DNA from 3 places in the Bradyrhizobium sp. Arg237L genome. Region 2 is predicted to be linked to each of the others. Evidence: predicted binding sites of a transcription regulator. Region 2 holds the regulator's gene; each other region holds the start of a gene.
What was found. The regulator HrcA, encoded in region 2, represses chaperone genes, less so after heat shock. The targets are predictions, from matches to a motif close to GTTAGCACTCNCNNNNNGNGAGTGCTAAC.

Region 1 (4,917 bases), on a different contig from region 2:
CGGCGCGAAAATTTCGCTGCAGCGCCTGCTTGGCTACGTCATGGCGCCGGTGTGCTGGCTGATGGGCCTGCCGTGGTCGCAGGCCATCACCGCGGGAAGCCTGATGGGCACCAAGACCGTGCTGAACGAATTGATCGCCTATGTCGATCTGTCGAAGCTTCCAACCGGCGCGCTGGATCCGCGCTCGCGCCTGATCATGCTCTATGCGATGTGCGGCTTCGCCAATTTCGCAAGCCTCGGCATCATGATCGGCGGCCTCAACACGATGGCGCCGACGCGGCGCGAGGAGATCAATGCGCTCGGCCTGAAGTCGATCGTATCGGGCACGCTGACGACCTGCCTGATGGGCGCGATCGTGGGGATGTTGACCTGACCTGTCATTCCGGGGCGTCCGAAGGACGAACCCGGAATCCATTTCACCACTTGCGCTTGCGGCCCGATGGATTCCGGGTTCGCGCTGCGCGCGCCCCGGAATGACGGCGGTGGTTAGGTCGTCAACTCCACCGTCTTGAACTCAGCCGGCAGGATGATCTCGAGCAGTTCGACATCATCGGAATAATCGAGGATCATGTGCTTGATCTTCGGCGGCTGGGTCCAGGCGCTGCCTTGCTGCATCAACGTCTCGCCCTGCCCTTCCATGTAGGTCTTCACCCAACCCTTGAGCACATAGACCATCTGGAATTGGACGTCGTGGTAATGCAGCTTCGACACCTCTTCCGGATTGCACGGCCCGACCAGCCGGATCACATGCGCCTGCGCGAGCCCGTGCGAGGCGTCAGCAATTCCGAGATCGCGATATTGCGCATAAGCGCGTAGCCCATCGGCCTTGAAGTCTTCCTCGCGATGATGGCTGATCGCGATGCGCTGCTTCGGCCGCGCCTTGTGCGCCGCCTTGGATACGCGGCCCTTGGACTTGATCGCCTTGCGGGCGGTGGATTTGGCGGCGGTCTTGTGGCCGATCCACTTCTTCCGGACCGCCGTCTTGGCTGCGGGTCTTGATGCCGCCTTCTGTTTAGCCATGGCGTGCCTCCCTATTGCAGGCGTCCGCGACGCGGACGCGTCGGAGGGAACGTTACCACCGTTCCGCCCGGCGGCAATCGGTCTTGGCGCCTTACTTGGCGTCTCAGTGCAACCGAAAGACGCCGTCGACGGCGCGCAGCTCAGCCGGCTTGATCAGCTTGGAATGCGCGACGGTCACCGAGTGCAGCGGCCCCTCAAGCTTCTCCTGCCAGAAGGCAAGGAAATCCTGCAGCGCCGGGAATTTCGGGAAGAGATCGTAATTCTGCCAGACGTAGGTCTGCAGCAGCGAAGGATGGTCCGGCATCCGATAGAGGATCTGCGCCGTCGTCAGCCCGTACCCCAGCATCTGCTTCCGGAAATCGTCGGAAACAACCCCACCAACCCGCGAGACCATATGCCAACCTCCGCTTTCGAAGGAGCGCATTCACGGGATGGCTTTCCTGCCGGAGCCACCCCGGCGGAGATGCGCTCACATGAGAGAAATGTGACGCATGCGACCAACTCATCACAAGCCTAAATGTTTAACGGGCTGTTGAAAAATCGTGCGTTAGCAGCAACTTAGCGCACGTGCTAATACGGGTCTCGCCGCTCGCCCGGAGATCAGTTAATGATGATAAACGATACTGGCAGGCGGCAATTTCGAGTGCCAATTTTTCTGCTAGAAGCCCTTGCCCCCACGCAAAGTCTGGCCTATTTCCATCGCAGCTAGCTTGGCACTCGCCAAGGTAGACTGCTAACGCTCCAGAATTCTACAGCATCCAGAATAGCTTAGGAGGACTGCATGAGTTTCCGTCCGCTTCACGACCGCGTCGTGGTCAAGCGCATCGACGCCGAAGAGAAGACTGCAGGCGGCATCATCATCCCAGACACTGCCAAGGAAAAGCCCTCGCAGGGCGAAGTCGTCGCCGTCGGCCCAGGCGGCCGCGACGAGGCCGGCAAGCTGATCCCGATCGACCTCAAGGTTGGCGATCGCGTGCTGTTCGGCAAGTGGTCCGGCACCGAGGTCAAGATCGACGGCGTAGATCTGTTGATCATGAAGGAAAGCGACATCATGGGCGTCCTCGACGTCCCCGCTTCCAAGAAGAAGGCGGCCTAAGGCCCTCCCTCCCAGGATAAATCCCTCAAGGAAAAACACACATGGCAGCTAAAGAAGTCAAATTCTCCGTCGAGGCGCGCGACAAGATGCTGCGCGGCGTCGACATCCTCGCGAATGCGGTGAAGGTCACCCTCGGCCCGAAGGGCCGCAACGTCGTGCTCGACAAGTCGTTCGGCGCTCCCCGCATCACCAAGGACGGCGTCACCGTCGCCAAGGAGATCGAGCTCGAGGACAAGTTCGAGAACATGGGCGCGCAGATGGTGCGCGAAGTCGCCTCCAAGTCCGCTGATGCGGCCGGCGACGGCACCACCACCGCCACCGTGCTGGCGGCTGCAATCGTCAAGGAAGGCGCCAAGTCCGTCGCCGCCGGCATGAACCCGATGGACCTCAAGCGCGGCATCGACCTCGCGGTCGAGGCTGTGGTTGCGGACCTGCAGAAGAACTCCAAGAAGGTCACCTCCAACGACGAGATCGCCCAGGTCGGCACCATCTCCGCCAACGGCGACGCCGAGATCGGCAAGTTCCTCTCCGACGCCATGAAGAAGGTCGGCAATGAGGGCGTGATCACGGTCGAGGAAGCCAAGTCGCTGGAGACCGAGCTCGACGTCGTCGAGGGCATGCAGTTCGACCGCGGCTACATCTCGCCCTACTTCGTCACCAACGCCGACAAGATGCGCGTTGAGATGGACGACGCCTACATCCTCATCAACGAGAAGAAGCTCTCCTCGCTGAACGAGCTGCTGCCGCTGCTCGAGGCCGTGGTGCAGACCGGCAAGCCGCTCGTCATCGTCGCTGAGGACGTCGAAGGCGAAGCCCTCGCCACCCTGGTCGTCAACCGCCTCCGTGGCGGCCTGAAGGTCGCAGCCGTCAAGGCTCCGGGCTTCGGCGATCGCCGCAAGGCCATGCTGCAGGACATCGCGATCCTGACCGGCGGCCAGGCGATCTCGGAAGACCTCGGCATCAAGCTCGAGAACGTCACGCTGCAGATGCTCGGTCGCGCCAAGAAGGTGATGATCGACAAGGAGAACACCACGATCGTCAACGGCGCCGGCAAGAAGGCCGACATCGAGGCGCGCGTGGCGCAGATCAAGGCGCAGATCGAGGAGACCACCTCGGACTACGACCGTGAGAAGCTGCAGGAGCGTCTCGCCAAGCTCGCGGGCGGCGTCGCGGTGATCCGCGTCGGCGGCGCGACCGAGATCGAGGTGAAGGAGCGCAAGGATCGCGTTGATGACGCGATGCACGCGACCCGTGCAGCCGTCGAAGAAGGCATCGTTCCGGGCGGCGGCGTCGCCCTGCTCCGTGCTTCCGAGCAGCTCAAGGGCATCCGCACCAAGAACGACGACCAGAAGACCGGCGTCGAGATCGTGCGCAAGGCGCTGTCGGCGCCGGCCCGCCAGATCGCGATCAACGCGGGTGAAGACGGCTCCGTCATCGTCGGCAAGATCCTCGAGAACAAGACCTACGCTTACGGCTTCGACTCGCAGACCGGCGAATACGCCGATCTGGTCAAGAAGGGCATCATCGACCCGACCAAGGTCGTGCGCGCCGCGATCCAGAACGCAGCCTCCGTGGCGGCGCTGCTGATCACCACCGAGGCGATGGTCGCCGAAGTGCCGAAGAAGGGCGGCGCCGGCCCCGCAATGCCTCCGGGTGGCGGCATGGGCGGCATGGACTTCTAAGCAGTCCTCGCTTCCAGCGATCCACGACATGCAAAACCCCGGCAGCAATGCCGGGGTTTTTGTTTTTGCCGGTCTTGATCTTCCTCATAAGCCAACCGTACCATCCGGTGTCATTCCGGGGCGGCGCGCAGCGCCGAGCCCGGAATCCATTTCGCCGCTTGCGCAGAGCTCTCCGCTCGCGCCGGATCGCGAATACCGAGCGTTCTGCCGGCGCAACTCATTTTGGCGGCTGCAGCTCGACATCGTAGCGCGCGTAGATACGGGCGAGCGTGCCGTCGGCCAGCAATGCCTCCAGCACAGCGTCGATGCCCTGTCGCAGCTTTTCGTCTGGGCTGAGCATCCCGACAGCGACATTCCAGTTCAGGTCCGGCTCGTCCTCGAAGGCTGGGATGCGGCGGACGCGTGCATTGGGATGGTTGTGATTGAACCAGCCGATTGCGGCGGGCGTGACCGCCGCGGCATCGATCTCGCCGTTGGCCAGCGCGTCCATGATGTCGTCCTCGAACGCGAATGGCGAAGCCTTGATCCCTCGCTTGCCGAGCGTCATGGACGCGATCGAGCCGACCTGCACGCCGACCCGCTGCTCCGATCCCAACTCCGCCAGCGACGCCACGGTGGAGTTTGCTCCAACCGCCAGCGCGACGCCGCTGCGGTGATAGGGCCGCGACATGCGTAAGCCCACCTCTGCCAGCACCGCGCGGTCGGCGATCGCATCGAGGATGACGTCGCAATCGGCGCGGCGGTACTGAAAGCTGTTGATCACCCAGTGCTGCTCCAGCGAGACCTCGAGCCGTTTCGCCAGCTCCCTGGCGATTTCGACCTGGAACCCTGGAACGTCACCGTGCCTGCTGGCGAACGGCAGCGCGTTGGGGTGCGCGCAGAGCGTGAGCGCACCGCGCTGGTGGATCGCTTCGAGCGAACGCGCCGTGGCATCGCTGGCGCCGCACAAGGCCAGCAGGCTTGCGAGAACAACAAATCGCATCGCCGGCATCACTCCTCGAGCGCGCGGATATACGCCACGATCGCCATGATCTGGCTCTCCGAAAAGGCGCCACCGAAGGCCGGCATGGCGCCGGGCTTGCCCTTCCTGATCCGCTCCGCGAGAAAATCGTCGTCGCG
Region 2 (4,917 bases):
GAAATCACAATACGGGCATTTCGACAGGCAGAACGGCCAGTGCACGTAGACGCCGAAGGCTGCCTGGTCCCGGTCAGTCAAGGCATATCTCCGCCAATTTGACGAAGGCGCGGGCCCGGTGCGACAGGCCGAGCCCGAGCGGTGGCAGCCCGTGCTTCTCGACGCTCGTCATCTCGCCGAAGGTGCGGGTATGGCCATCCGGCAGGAACATGGGGTCGTAGCCGAAACCGGCGGTGCCGCGCGGCGGCCACACCAAGGTTCCATCGGCGCGCGCCTCGACCTCTTCGAGATGTCCGTCCGGCCAGGCGACGCAGAGCGCGGAGACGAAATGCGCGCTTCGGCGGTCGGGCGCGGTCGCGTCGCGTTCCTGCAACAGGCGTTCGATCCGCGTCATCGCGGCGGTGAAATCCTTGTTTTCGCCGGCCCAGCGCGCCGAATAGATGCCGGGGGCGCCGTCCAGCGCATCGACCGCCAGCCCGGAATCATCGGCAAATGCCGGAAGATCGGCGGCCTTGGCTGCGGCGATCGCCTTGATCGCGGCATTGGCGCGAAAACTGTCGCCGGTCTCCTCGGGCTCGCCAAGACCGAGATCGCCCGCCGAGATCGCCTCCACGCCATGCGGTGCCAGCAATTCGCGCATCTCGGCAAGCTTGCCGGGATTGTGGGTCGCGATCACGAGCTTTCCAGTGATTCGACGGTGCATGGCCTATTGACTACGACACCGCCATTTTCTGCAAGTCGACCAGCCGCGCCACACCCTTGCGCGCCAGCCCCATTAGGGCCAGGAACTCGTCCTGCGAGAACGGCGTCTTTTCCGCGGTGCCCTGCACCTCGATGATGCGGCCGTCGCCGGTCATCACGAAATTGGCGTCGGTCTCGGCTTCCGAATCCTCGGCATAGTCGAGGTCGAGCACCGGCGTGCCGTTATAGATGCCGCAGGAGATGGCCGCGACGTTGTCGCGCAACACGTTGGTTTTCAGCATGTTGCGGGCCTTCATCCAGTTGATGCAGTCGGCGAGCGCGACCCAGGCGCCGGTGATCGAGGCGGTGCGCGTGCCGCCGTCGGCCTGCAACACGTCGCAATCAACAGTGATCTGGCGTTCGCCCAGCGCTTCCAGGTCGACCGTGGCGCGGAGCGAGCGGCCGATCAGGCGCTGGATCTCGATGGTGCGGCCGCCCTGCTTGCCGGCGGAGGCCTCGCGCCGGGTACGTTCCAGCGTCGCACGGGGCAGCATGCCGTATTCGGCGGTCACCCAGCCGCGGCCCTGGCCCTTCAGCCACGGGGGCAGACGGTCTTCCAGGGTCGCAGTGACCAGCACATGGGTGTCGCCGAATTTCACCATGCAGGAACCCTCGGCATATTTGACCACGCCGCGTTCCAGTGAGACGGGGCGCAGTTCGTCGGGTGCACGGCGGCTTGGCCGCATGGGAATCCTCCGGGAATTCAAGCGATATGGCTGGCGGTGCTTGTAGGAGCGGGCAGGCGTAGCGGCAAGCTTTTTGGCCGGCTCCCGGGCGGTAATGCACGCTTGTCAGCGGGCGTGTGGATGGTCAAATTAGAGGCAGTTGTGAGGGAGTTGGAGTTATTGTGGCTCAACACGAACCGGTCGGTTTGATCACGCCGCACGCCGGGCTTGCCCAGCTCAACGAGCGTTCGCGCGACATTTTCCGTCAAATCGTCGAAAGTTATCTGGCGACCGGCGAGCCGGTCGGCTCGCGCAACATCTCGCGCCTGATCGCGCTGCCGCTGTCGCCGGCTTCGGTGCGCAATGTGATGTCCGATCTCGAGCAGCTCGGCCTGATCTACGCGCCGCATACCTCCGCCGGCCGGCTGCCGACCGAATTGGGCCTGCGCTTTTTCGTCGATGCGCTGATGCAGGTCGGCCACCTCACCGAGGCGGAACGGCAATCGATCCAAAGCCAATTGGCTACCGTCGGCCGCGCGCAGTCGGTGGAGGCAGCGCTCGACGAGGCTCTGATCCGGCTATCCGGCCTCACCCGCGCCGCCGCCGTGGTGCTGACGCCGAAGTCCAACGCGCGGCTGAAGCATATCGAGTTCGTGCGGCTCGAGCCGGAACGTGCGTTGGTGGTGTTGGTCGGCGAAGACGGGCAGGTCGAGAACCGGGTGCTGGGCTTGCCGCCGGGTGTTCCATCCTCGGCGCTGATCGAGGCCACCAACTTCCTCAATGCGCGCATCCTCGGGCGTACGCTCGCCGAAGCGCGGCTTGAGCTCGAGACCGCGCTGGCACAAAGTCGTGCGGACCTCGATCAACTGACGCAGAAAGTGATCTCGGCAGGGCTCGCAAGCTGGTCCGGTGGCGACAATGAAGACCGGCATCTCATCGTGCGTGGGCACGCCAATCTCTTGGAGGATTTGCATGCGCTCGAGGATCTCGAGCGCATCAAGTCGCTGTTCGACGATCTCGAGACCAAGCGCGGCGTGATCGACCTTCTGGGGCGCGCGGAAAGCGCCGATGGCGTGCGGATCTTCATCGGGTCGGAGAATAAATTGTTCTCGCTGTCGGGGTCCTCGACCATCGTTGCGCCCTATAGCGACGGCGCGGGCCGTATCGTGGGCGTGCTCGGCGTGATCGGGCCGACCCGGTTGAATTATGCGCGGGTGATCCCGACCGTGGACTATGCCGCGCGCCTCGTCAGTAGGATCCTGGGCGGTTAGATCATGATCTCATCTCTTTGTTTGAGCATGATCTCCGCGCAAACGCTTCGCGTTTGTCGCGAGGGAAAACCGGTTTCCACTTTTCCGGATCATGCTCGAATCCTCGAAACCGGGCTGGTTGCGCTTGATTTTCGTTGCCCAAAGCACGATATCCCGGCCAGCCAATCCCTTACATGTTGACCAGACGCGATTTTTCGAAAAGGCAAGCCATGACCGATCCGAACCGGCCGAACGACAACGCCGAGAACCCGGCGCAGACCGGCGAGCCCGTGGTCTCGAAGCCCTACGTCATGCCCGACGATCCCGAGCAGGGATCGGCGGAGGCCCTGACCAAGGAGCTGAACGAAGCGCGCGATCGGACGCTGCGCACGCTGGCCGAGATGGAAAACCTGCGCAAGCGCACCAGCCGCGAGATCGCGGACGCGCGCGCCTACGGCATCACCGGCTTTGCCCGCGACATCCTCGACATCGCCGACAATCTGCAGCGTGCCCTCGATGCTGTCCCGGCGGAGGCCAAGGCGGCCGCCGACCCTGGGCTGAAGGCCCTGATCGAGGGCGTCGAATTGACCGAGCGTTCGCTGCACGCCACGCTGGAGAAGAACGGCGTCAAGAAATTCGATCCTACCGGCGAGAAGTTCGATCCGAACTTCCAGCAGGCGATGTACGAGGTTCCCGATCCCTCCGTGCCCTCAGGCACGGTGGTGCAGGTGGTACAGGCCGGCTACACGATCGGCGATCGCGTGCTGCGTCCGGCGCTCGTCGGTGTCTCCAAGGGTGGCGCAAAGACCGCGCCGGCTTCGGCCGCACAGCAAAACTGAATCTGCTCAACGCATCGGCTGATGCAACGCCGTTGATGCCGGCCTCGACAGAGGCCGGCAGAGATCGATGTTATCGCGGCTGAATTCCGTCGCGCACGCTGCGGAAGCGCGGGAATGCGGTCGACCATTGATCGCGCGGCGAGGAGCCGATGATGCGCAGCGAGGTCTGCGCACCGAACCGCAGCCACTGCACGATGGTAACGGGCGTGTTGTCCTTGCCGCTGACCGCATCGATCCGTGTCTCGTAGCCGGGCTGGCCATCGATGCGGATCGGCTCCGACATCGTGATCCGTCCGTCGCGCACGCCGGGGATCGTGGTCGCGATCTGCTGGGCAAAACGGCCGCGATCATCGGGAGAGGCCGCGGTCGAGCCGATGATGCCGATGATCATGAAGGGCGCCACCTCGAACCCGCTCTTCTCGTCGCCATCGGCGACAATCAGCGCGGCGCCGGGCGCCAGCGTGCGGACGTTCTTGAAGTTCGCCAGTTCGGTTATCTTGAACGGCATCAGCCCGAGCTGCTCGTCGACCGGAACCTGATCCCGGATCGCTGCCGTCGAAAACATCTGGCGGACGGCGTCGTCGGTATAGATCCTGGCGGCATTCTCCGGGACCTGCATGGCGATGTAGCCGGAGAAGGTCGGGCCGGGCAGGATCATCGAATAGCGCCGCACGCCGCCGGCGCCATCCTTGGCATTCTCGACCGTGTAATAGGCAAGGCCGGCCGCGGTCTCGATGCTCTCCGGCTTGATCCCGCCGGCGCCGCCCGGGTTCGCCTTGAAGGCATTGGCGACCTCGCCATAGGCCTCCGCCGGCAGGTCGGTCACCAGCACCTTGACACCCTGGTCCTCGGTCTCGAAGCCGGTGAAGGTTTTCGCGCGATTGAGCCCCACCAGCGGCTTCATCCCGACCCGGGCGCCCGGCGGAAAGACCACGTCCGCGGCAAAGGCGGGAAATGCGGCGGCAATGAACAGGGCGACCGCGGCGAGGAGGCGAATGGGGTTCATGTCAAGGATCTACCGGGTTTGGCATTGAAGCCGTTCGATGGGCGGCCGGCGCGGGCCGCAAGCTGTCGGGCCTCGTTCAGTTGGCCCGCTTTTAGCGGTTTTGATGGCCCGACGACAGGGGCGGGCGGCTTCATGCCGCCTGATGGCGCAGGGTGCAATGTCGCAGCTTTCTTGCGCATTCGTTAATGTCGGCCCAAGGACCAAGCCGGGCCCAAGCCGATCCCGGCCCGGGCTGACACAATCTTTCAAACGTCAGTCTTTTCAGGTCTCAAGGTTGCGTCCAGTCCTTGCAGGCCTTACCCCCCCTCCTATATGAGCCTCATCGTCGCAATATCGCGAGCATTTGAACGTGTGGGGGTTCGGTTCGGTGCGCCGCCAGGGCCCAGCCAACCTGCCTTAGAGAAGAGAAGGAAATC
Region 3 (4,917 bases), on a different contig from region 2:
TAAATCGCTTCTGCCTAGAACAGTGGGAGTGAAGGGGGCGGGAACAGTCTCATGTCAGTTAGTCGCAAGCGTTTTCGTGTTGAACAAGCCATTATGGGCGACATGCCGATGCCGGCACCGGTTGCGGTGGAAGGCGGCGAAATCGGTCCAATGCATCGGGAGATCATGGCGGAGCTTCGCTCCATCCGCGCACAGATGGCGCTCGGCGTCCACGCCCAGCGTCCGGTCGCAACCGAAGCCACCGAGGCGGCCGTGGCGCGCGAGGTCGCGGAAGCGCATGCGCTGCTCGAGACCTATCGCGCGCAGGTCGAGCAGTGCGAGAAGCTGAAGGTCGAGCTTGACCTGATCCACGACGCCATCAGCCGCACCAAGCGCGAGATCGCCGTGCTGCACGGCAAGAGCTTTGACGGCCAGGAGATGGCCAAGGTGAATGGCGAGCTCGGCGCCGTCGTCGGCGGCACCGAAGAGGCTACCCAGCAGATCCTCGAGGCGGCCGAAGCGATCGACCAGGCCGCCACCGCGCTGACCAAGGTCGCCTCGCCCGAACAGCACAAGCTGCTCGCCGAGGATGTCCAGGAGCGCGTAGTGGCGATCTTCGAGGCCTGCAACTTCCAGGACCTCACCGGTCAGCGCATCAGCAAGGTGATGACCACGATGAAGTTCATCGAGCAGCACATCAACGCGATGATGGAGATCTGGGGCGGTGTCGACGCCATCAAGGCGCACGCGCCGCCGATCATCGACACCCGCGAGGGCGACGCCCGCCTGCTCAACGGCCCAAGGCTCGACGGCGACGTGGGCCACGCCTCGCAGGACGATATCGACGCGATGTTCGACTAAGCGGGCAGGTCGCAGAGAAGAACGCAAAACGCCGGCGCGATGCCGGCGTTTTTGTTTTTGTGGTTCTAGGACGACCACCCTTCCCTTCTCCCCCTGTGGGAGAAGGTGGCGCGAAGCGCCGGATGAGGGGTTCTCTCCACGGGCGACGGTGCTCGTGGAGAGAACCCCTCACCCGAATGAGTCCGGTTCTGGCAGCGGAGCTGCCCTCTCCCACAAGGGGCGAGGGCACATCAACCCGCACCGCCGCATATAGCCCTCCTTGTAAGAGGCGAGGACAGAGCAATTGGCACTTCACGCCCGCGGCGCGCAGCGGACGTAGACCATGTTGCCGTAGCGGGTGGCGGCGTCCTTGTCGACGAAGCGGGTGACCATGACGCGGCCGTCGAAGGAGACGATCTCGCGGTCCTGCTCGCCGCCGGACGGCCCTGGCGGGCCGATATAGTTCTTGCCGCTCGGAGAGCCCTTCAGACGCAGCTCCTGCGGGGTGGCCTGGTCGGCGAGATGCATGATCACGCCACCGGACTGGCCGGCGCCAATCACATAGGGCTGCTTGCACTGGTCGCGCGCCATCTTCTCGGTGCGGGCGCGGTCGGTCGGGTTCTGGTAGGAGGCCAGGCCCCAGCGGCCGACGATCTCGTCGGAGCGGATGGTGGCGGGCATTTCCGGCGCCACCCCCGGCTCAGGCGCGGGCTCCGGGTTGGATGACAGCGACGGCAGGTTGAAGCTGCTGCACGCGCCCAACAGAAGCGTCAGCGCTAAGACGGACGCGAGCCTCGCAACCGCGCGCGCGTCACCTGATCCGATCATCCGTATTCCCCCGAAATATCCTTGGGCCGCACCTTGGGCCGCACCCGTCCTGCAGCCAAGCGTAAAACGTAAGGCAGAGCAATGGCGTCGAAACGATGACGTGAGAACTCCAACCTGGGCTCTGATTTGATTTGGTTGCAGCATCCTATATTGGCCTCACCAAGGCCTTAACCACTTTGCTTGACAGGAAAGGCGCCAAGCCATATTTCCCGCCCCACAATTAGCACTCTGGCGCGATGATTGCTAACGCGCCGGATATCCTGCCCGCGATCCATCGACCGGCCGGCATTCAACCCCGGCCTCGATGAATGAGACCTGAAACCGAGCCTCCAAGAGGGAACGTCATGGCTAAATCCAAATTCCGCCCGCTGCATGACCGTGTCGTGGTCAAGCGCATCGAAGCCGAAGAGAAGTCCAAGGGCGGCATCATCATCCCCGACACCGCCAAGGAAAAGCCCTCTCAGGGCGAAGTCACCGCCGTCGGGCCGGGCGGCCGCGACGAGACCGGCAAGCTGATCCCGATCGACGTCAAGGTCGGTGACCGCGTGCTGTTCGGCAAATGGTCGGGCACCGAGGTCAAGCTCGACGGCGAGGAACTCCTGATCATGAAGGAGTCCGACATCATGGGCGTTCTGACCTGAGCCGAGCCGAATCCGCCGCGCACCGCTGGTCATGCCCGGGCCCGACCCGGGCATCCATCTCTCTTCGGAAGAGTCTGCGAAGTGATGGATTGCCGGGTCAAGCCCGGCAATGACGCGTAAGAAGCGGCGGCCGCACCATCCCATTTATCCAGGAGCAAGATATGGCTGCCAAAGACGTTAAATTTGCCGGAGAAGCCCGCGAGCGCATGCTGCGCGGCGTCGATGTCCTTGCCAATGCGGTGAAGGTCACGCTCGGCCCGAAGGGCCGCAACGTCGTCATCGAAAAGAGCTTCGGTGCCCCGCGCATCACCAAGGACGGCGTCACCGTCGCCAAGGAGATCGAGCTCGAGGACAAGTTCGAGAACATGGGCGCGCAGATGCTGCGCGAAGTCGCCTCCAAGACCAACGACACCGCGGGCGACGGCACCACCACCGCGACCGTGCTGGCGCAGGCGATCGTGCGCGAGGGCGGCAAGGCTGTTGCCGCCGGCATGAACCCGATGGACCTGAAGCGCGGCATCGACATCGCGGTGCAAGCCGTGGTCAAGGACCTCGAGAAGCGCGCCAAGCCGGTCGCCGCCTCCTCGGAGGTTGCCCAGGTCGGCACCATCTCGGCCAATGGCGACACCGCGATCGGCAAGATGATCGCCCAGGCCATGCAGAAGGTCGGCAATGAGGGCGTGATCACGGTCGAGGAGAACAAGTCGCTGCAGACCGAGGTCGACATCGTCGAAGGCATGAAGTTCGACCGCGGCTACCTCTCGCCCTATTTCATCACCAACGCCGAGAAGATGACGGCCGAGCTCGAGGACGCCTACATCCTCCTGCACGAGAAGAAGCTCTCCGGCCTGCAGGCAATGCTGCCGGTGCTGGAAGCCGTCGTGCAGTCCGGCCGGCCGCTCTTGATCATCGCCGAGGACGTCGAGGGCGAGGCGCTGGCGACGCTGGTGGTCAACCGCCTGCGCGGCGGGTTGAAGGTCGCCGCCGTCAAGGCGCCCGGCTTCGGCGACCGCCGCAAGGCGATGCTGGAGGACATCGCGGTCCTGACCGGCGGCCAGTTGATCTCCGAGGAGCTCGGCATCAAGCTCGAGAACGTCACGATCAAGATGCTCGGCCGCGCCCGCAAGGTCGTGATCGACAAGGAGAACACCACGATCGTCAGCGGCGCCGGCAAGAAGGCCGACATCGAAGCCCGCGTCGGCCAGATCAAGGCGCAGATCGAGGAGACCACCTCCGACTACGACCGCGAGAAGCTGCAGGAGCGGCTGGCCAAGCTTGCCGGCGGCGTCGCGGTGATCCGCGTCGGCGGCGCCACCGAGGTCGAGGTCAAGGAGAAGAAGGATCGTGTCGAGGACGCGCTGAACGCAACCCGCGCCGCGGTGCAGGAAGGCATCGTGCCCGGCGGCGGCGTGGCGCTGCTGCGCGCCAAGAAGGCAGTCGGTCGTCTCTCCAACGACAATTCCGACGTCCAGGCCGGCATCAACATCGTGCTGAAGGCCCTCGAAGCGCCGGTGCGCCAGATCTCGGAAAACGCCGGCGTCGAAGGCTCGATCGTGGTCGGCAAGATCCTCGAGAACAAGTCGGAGACCTTCGGCTTCGACGCCCAGACCGAGGAATATGTCGACATGGTCGAGGAAGGCATCATCGATCCCGCCAAGGTTGTGCGCACGGCGCTGCAGGACGCCTCCTCGGTCGCCGGCCTCCTGGTCACGACGGAAGCCATGGTCGCCGAACTGCCGAGGGAGCCGGCGCCGGCGATGCCGCCCGGAGGCGGCGGCATGGGCGGCATGGGCTTCTGAGCGCAAGCCCGTTCGCAGATATCAGATACGAAGGCCGCCTCCGGGCGGCCTTCTTTTTTGGGCAATAGAGCATGGTCCGGAAAAGTGGAATCCCTCGCGACAAACGCGAAGCGTTTGCGCGGAGATCATGCTCAAACAAAGAGATGGATCATGATCCGATTTCGTCTAATCGGATCATGATCTAGGATCGAGGTTTGGTAGTTACGACGTCGCTGATTCTATCGCCGAGGATTTTCCTATGCGCGTGCTCCTGCTCTGCCTGTTGGGCCTCATCACGGCCTCTGATCTCGCTCTTGCCCAGATGAAGCTGCCGTCCAAGACGGCGCCGGGCACCACCGAAACGCGCTATTTCACCGCGATCGACGGCTTGATGGAGGGCAATGCCGACGCGGTGCTGAAGGAAACCCGCCAGGGCAAGAACGTTAGTGCGGCGGTGCTCGACGTCTGCTACCCCGCGGAAAAAGGTTCCGACCGCAAGGACCGTTTCGTCGTCAACCTCGCGGTCAACGGCCAGAACCTGAGCGGCTCGACGCAGAGCCTGAATGACAAATCGCCCGTCACGGTGAAGCTCGTGCGCAAGCCGACCGGCGACAGTTTCGAATTCCGCGGCCAGATCACGATCGGCCAAGCGGTGACGGAAGTGGCCTCCTCCGACAATACCGACCTTTCGGAACGGGAATTTCAGGAGAGCCAGACCACCGATGACGGCATCACGCCGGCACCGAAGGACTTTACCGAAGTTTCTCCCGAATCCGTCGGCGTGCGCGTCAAGCTCGACGCGGCGCTGGACTTCCTGAAGAGCCTTAAGGGCCAAGCCGTCGAGGTCGGTC

Region 1: the regulator HrcA is predicted to act here: its motif matches at 1,730-1,758, upstream of OZ411_RS06380 (co-chaperone GroES).
Region 3: the regulator HrcA is predicted to act here: its motif matches at 1,867-1,895, upstream of OZ411_RS26310 (co-chaperone GroES).

What each region holds. Positions count from the first base shown of each region.
Region 1 is NZ_JAQMIL010000007.1:131,919-136,835, forward strand. It holds gene OZ411_RS06365 (nucleoside transporter C-terminal domain-containing protein) at 1-373, shown strand, start outside; gene OZ411_RS06370 (cupin domain-containing protein) at 487-1,020, opposite strand; gene OZ411_RS06375 (usg protein) at 1,124-1,414, opposite strand; gene OZ411_RS06380 (co-chaperone GroES) at 1,802-2,116, shown strand; gene groL (chaperonin GroEL) at 2,158-3,798, shown strand; gene OZ411_RS06390 (transporter substrate-binding domain-containing protein) at 4,016-4,780, opposite strand; gene OZ411_RS06395 (cytochrome c) at 4,789-4,917, opposite strand, start outside.
Region 2 is NZ_JAQMIL010000074.1:9,114-14,030, reverse strand. It holds gene hemW (radical SAM family heme chaperone HemW) at 1-81, opposite strand, end outside; gene rdgB (RdgB/HAM1 family non-canonical purine NTP pyrophosphatase) at 74-703, opposite strand; gene rph (ribonuclease PH) at 714-1,427, opposite strand; gene hrcA (heat-inducible transcriptional repressor HrcA) at 1,589-2,677, shown strand; gene grpE (nucleotide exchange factor GrpE) at 2,887-3,495, shown strand; gene OZ411_RS33785 (hypothetical protein) at 3,566-4,501, opposite strand.
Region 3 is NZ_JAQMIL010000047.1:57,125-62,041, forward strand. It holds gene OZ411_RS26300 (protein phosphatase CheZ) at 52-840, shown strand; gene OZ411_RS26305 (hypothetical protein) at 1,132-1,647, opposite strand; gene OZ411_RS26310 (co-chaperone GroES) at 1,992-2,288, shown strand; gene groL (chaperonin GroEL) at 2,450-4,087, shown strand; gene OZ411_RS26320 (hypothetical protein) at 4,326-4,917, shown strand, end outside.